2 regions of the Exiguobacterium sp. PvP048 genome follow, and region 2 is predicted to be linked to the other one. Evidence: predicted binding sites of a transcription regulator. Region 2 holds the regulator's gene; the other holds the start of a gene.
The links. Region 2 encodes LexA, which represses DNA repair genes until DNA is damaged. Its sites were predicted from a motif close to CGAACATATGTTCG; they were not measured.

Region 1 (2,487 bases), on a different contig from region 2:
CACCTCCATGCCGATCATTTTGATGAGACAGCAAAAGAAATTCTGCCGAAACAGATTCCGCTGTATGCACAAAACCAGGCGGATGTGGCGACAATCCGCGAAGCCGGATTCACGAACGTCTCGTCGTTTGAAAACGGACTGGCGCTCGGTGATATCCGCGTTTACCATACGTCAGGCCGGCACGGTGTCGGGGAAATCGGTCAACGGATGGGCACCGTCTCCGGTCTCGTCTTGACGCACCCGGACGAACCGACACTTTACATCGCCGGTGACACGATTTGGTGTGAAGAAGTTGAGACGGCAATCGAGCAGCATGCGCCTGACATCATCATCGTCAACAGCGGCGCGGCACAATTTTTGACCGGCGAACCGATTACGATGTCCCAGCGTGATTTGCTGGCTGTTCATCAGGCGGCGGCTGAAGCGACTATCATCGTCTCTCACCTCGAGTCGGTCAACCATTGCCTGTTGCGCCGTGATATGATTGCTGATTTTCTGGCCGCCCACCATCTGTCCGCTCATTTTCTCATCCCGGATGACGGTGAAACCATTTCCTTTTAAACGAAACGAAGTCCACTCTCCCGAATATGACGGGGACAGTGGACTTCGTTTTTTTTACTGGTTAACCATGACTTGGAATGACGAGTCCGAGTAACCGGGCAAAGGTGATAGCCTGGCTTTCCGTAACGATGGCCCCCGGCAAAAAGCGTGGATCAATCGTGATGCCCGATAAGTCGGCTTGTCGCAAATCCAGTCCTTTTAATGCCGTCTCGACCCATTGACTTTCCGACAAATCAACTTCATGCAGTCGGAAATCGATTGGCTTCATTTCAAAGAAATGACTTTCCCGCATCGATGTCTGTTCCAGTGTGACATGACGCAACGCCGTCCGGATGACTTGGGCGTAATTGGCCTGACAGTCTTTGATTGTTACGTGATCGATCGTGTTCGACTCAAAATGAATTCCGGTCAGGCGGCAATCCTCAAAAACAACCCGATGAAAACGACTGTCCTGAAACTGACATCCTGTCAGGTCACATTGTTCAAAACGGACATTTTCAAATGAAGCCCGCTCAAAGACCAGTCCTGCAAACGAGACATTCCGAAAACAGACTTGATTGACGTCGAGCCGTTCCGTCAGTTCGACCGGCAACGTCTCTTTCTCATACAACGTTTGATACAGATACGGATCATCGATTTCAACATCCGCAAAGGTTTCCGATGTCAACTGTTGCGGTAACTCGGGTAATTGAATGATTTGTTTTTTCATGTACTTCCCCTTCTTTCCTTTACATCGCATTCACCTTTTCCAGTGTAGCAAAGATTGACTCTTTTTTTATTTTTTTGATTTGAGACCGCTTGAGACCATGATATAGTCAAATCAAAAATAAGAACAAACGTTCTTTTATGTAGTAAGGAGTGTTTTCTATGAATCCGATCCTACCTTTTCCGGACCGACGGATTTTTTGTGTCGACAGTGTCTCTTTTTATGCCAGTTGTGAATGCCGTTATCGAAATTTACCTCCTTTAACGACGAAACTTGCTGTCGTATCGGACTTAACCCGATCCGGATCGGTTATCCTTGCGGCCAGTCCCGCTTTAAAACAACTCGGAATCAAGACAGCTAGTCGTCTTTATCAGATTGAGCAGTTGCCTTATCGTGAGCGGAAACAGATTGTGCTCGTCGAACCACGGATGCTGGCATACATGAAAACATCGATCGAAGTGCTGGACGTCTTGCATCAGTTTGCGCCGCCCGACGCAATCCGGATCTATTCAATTGATGAAAACTTTGTCGACATGAGCGGAACGGAACGGCTTTTCGGATCAGACACGGAAACAGCCTGGAAAATTCAGACGGCAATCTGGCAACAGACCGGCATTCCGGTCCGGATCGGAATCGGTCCGAACAACGTCATTGCAAAGCTGGTCCTCGATTTACGCGGAAAACGTGAAGGTATCGCACAATGCGGTTATGCGGATGTCTCTCGGTTGTTGCATGATTTTCCGGTCCGCAAGATGTGGGGCGTCGGACGGATGATGGAGCAACACTTGTCGGTAATGGGAATCCACACCATTGGGGACCTGGCAGCAGCCCCGGTCGAAGATCTGCACGAACGGTTCGGCGTAATCGGGGCAGAACTTTGGCACCATGCCTGGGGAATCGACGGTTCTCCGACAATCATTGATCCGATGACCTTGTTCCGGACTGCACCGGATACCAAACGAACGATCGGACATGGGGTGACCCTGATGCGTGACTATTACCAGTACGAACAGATTCGTTTAGTTCTCGCCGAATTAGCAAGTGATGTTGCGGCACGGGTCCGTTTTTCCAATCAGGTCGGTTGGACGGTCCATCTTGGCGTCCGCTACTCTCGACATGTCGCCCGTGACGGCTTTTCAAAACAGCTCCGATTGCCTTATCCGACCGCCGATGAACGGCTGTTATTACGTCATATTCTTCAATTGTTCGAACCGAATTGG
Region 2 (2,487 bases):
TAATCAAGAACGGATAACATCCCTTCCCGGTCAACGTCGTAACCACTTTCTTTTTCCGTGATGATCTCCACGACTTCAAATCCTTTTGTTGCAGCGAGTCCCGACAGTTCTGATCTTTGCCGCTCAAGCGAGCTATCCTGTGCTTCTTTTTCCGTCGAGACGCGACAGTAGATTACTACTTTCATCGTACTTCACACCCCTGTTCGTTCATTGACAACTTTTACAGTTTGTCATTGTTGCGCGATTGGTACAACGATTTTGTTTTTCGAAATGACATGTGTCGTCTTTAATTCATTATTCTCAATCAACCATTCGACATATTCTTGGTCCGTCATTGAACCGTCGTTGTATACTTCCGCCACCTGTTCGACGGTCGCGTTCTGGTCTACTGTAACGGAAGTTGTTAACAGCTGTTCAACCTTTTCATCCGGGCGAGGTGTTAAGAGAAAAAGAATGAAGGCAAAGCTGAGCGTATAAAAAACAATGGAAAAGGCATGGGTACGGATTGAATGCATCATGATGAATCCCTCCAATTTAAAATGTTTTAGAATAAACGTTCGCGGAACAATTGTTCGCATAACTCATCTTAAACCAGGAACCAGTGTTCGGTCAATATAAAATGTCGAACAATTGTTTGTACGCTCATTTGTTCTATGTTATAGTGATTTTAGAAACATGTATTCCTATAACCTTCAAAAACCAATCCGGAAAGAGGTGGCAATTCATATGCGGAAAATGTCGAAACGACAACAAGAAATCCTTGACTACATCGTTGCTCAAGTGAAACTGAAAGGGTATCCACCTTCAGTTCGTGAAATCGGTGAGGCTGTTGGTCTTGCTTCAAGCTCAACGGTACACGGTCATTTGGATCGTCTAGAAAAACGCAGACTGATTCGCCGTGACCCAACAAAACCACGTGCGATTGAGATATTGCTTGATAAACCTGAAGAAGATCATGAAGCCATCGTACACATCCCTGTCATCGGGAAAGTAACGGCCGGTTTTCCCATCACAGCCATCGAAAATATCGAAGAACATTTCCCGCTTCCTGCCCATTACGTCGGGAACGAAAATGTTTTCATGTTGACGATTGACGGTGAGTCGATGATTAACGCAGGCATTCTAGACGGTGACCGGGTCATCGTTCGTCAGCAAAACACAGCAGAGAATGGTGAAATCGTCGTGGCTATGACCGAAGATAGCGAAGCGACCGTCAAACGGTTCTTCTTAGAAGATCAACAAGTACGTCTCCAACCAGAAAATGATTCGATGGACCCGATGTATTTCGATAACGTCTCGATTCTTGGCAAGGTCATCGGCGTATATCGGACGATCCACTAAGCGAGGGACCAGCTCAGCTGGTCTTTTTTCATGCCTTCTGGAAATGTACACGATACTGTCAATACCGTTGCTTTAACCGGCTATGTTGCGTATTCGGTCGCAACTCAGCAGACGGATTGGCTTCCAACCGCTGTCGGCATCGCCGTCGGCACCCTTTGGCTTTCACCAGACCTCGACTTGAAGTCCGAACCTTACTACCGGCACGGTCCTTTACGGGTCCTTTGGATGCCGTATGTCAAAATCATGCCCCACCGCTCCATCTGGTCGCATGGTTTGATCATCGGCGATCTCATTCGTCTGATGTACAGCGCCGCTTTTCTGATTCCGCTTTTATTTTTGGCGCTGTATCTGAAACTTGTCGAATCAAGTACGGTCGATTCCTGGTTTGCGTCCATGCCTGCTTTTATCATCGGCGTTATGGTCGCCAGTACGATACATATCGTTCTTGATCACTCCAGCAGCTTCTTCCGCACCAAAAAGAAGCGAAAAAAGCGTCGTTAAAAATCCTTTGTTCATTGTAAAAATGAGCAAAGGATTTTTTTAATATCCATTATTCATTTTTTTAAACATAAATTAAGGAAATTTTAATTCGAAGATTTGAATTAATTGTATTGAAAACGTTCTCAATTAGATGTAGGTTTAAATGGAAAGGCCATTATTTGCTTTAATCCAAAGGGAGGGTTTTTGCATGAGTAACTTTACAAGTGAGCTGATTGGAACAATGATTCTGATTTTGCTCGGGGACGGAGTCGTTGCAGGGGTTGTCTTGAGAAAGACGAAATCTGAGAACGGCGGCTGGATTGTCATTACATTCGCTTGGGGTCTCGCCGTCATGACGGGAGCATACATTGCTGCCTCGAGTGGTGCGCATCTCAATCCTGCATTGACATTGGCGCTTGCCATGAATTCCGATTTACCGTGGGCAGACGTACCTGTCTATATCGCCGGTCAATTAATCGGAGCATTCATCGGTGCAGTACTCGTTTGGCTTCATTATATGAAACACTTTGAAGCGACTGATGATCAAGCAGCAAAACTGGGTGTATTCGCAACAGGTCCGGCGATTCGCCATACACCGTCAAATCTGATTTCAGAGATCATCGGGACGTTTGTCCTGGTATTCGGAATTCTGTCATTTGGTCTGAC

Region 1: a site for LexA is predicted at 1,391-1,404, ahead of ABIC15_RS11325 (Y-family DNA polymerase). Genes of this name have one in related genera too.

What each region holds. Positions count from the first base shown of each region.
Region 1 covers NZ_JBEPSU010000006.1:24,217-26,703, forward strand. Annotated here, with positions in the region: gene ABIC15_RS11315 (MBL fold metallo-hydrolase) at 1-561, shown strand, start outside; gene ABIC15_RS11320 (pentapeptide repeat-containing protein) at 623-1,270, opposite strand; gene ABIC15_RS11325 (Y-family DNA polymerase) at 1,429-2,487, shown strand, end outside.
Region 2 covers NZ_JBEPSU010000002.1:406,483-408,969, reverse strand. Annotated here, with positions in the region: gene ABIC15_RS06570 (YneB family resolvase-like protein) at 1-185, opposite strand, end outside; gene yneA (cell division suppressor protein YneA) at 231-518, opposite strand; gene lexA (transcriptional repressor LexA) at 727-1,341, shown strand; gene ABIC15_RS06555 (metal-binding protein) at 1,372-1,842, shown strand; gene ABIC15_RS06550 (MIP/aquaporin family protein) at 2,030-2,487, shown strand, end outside.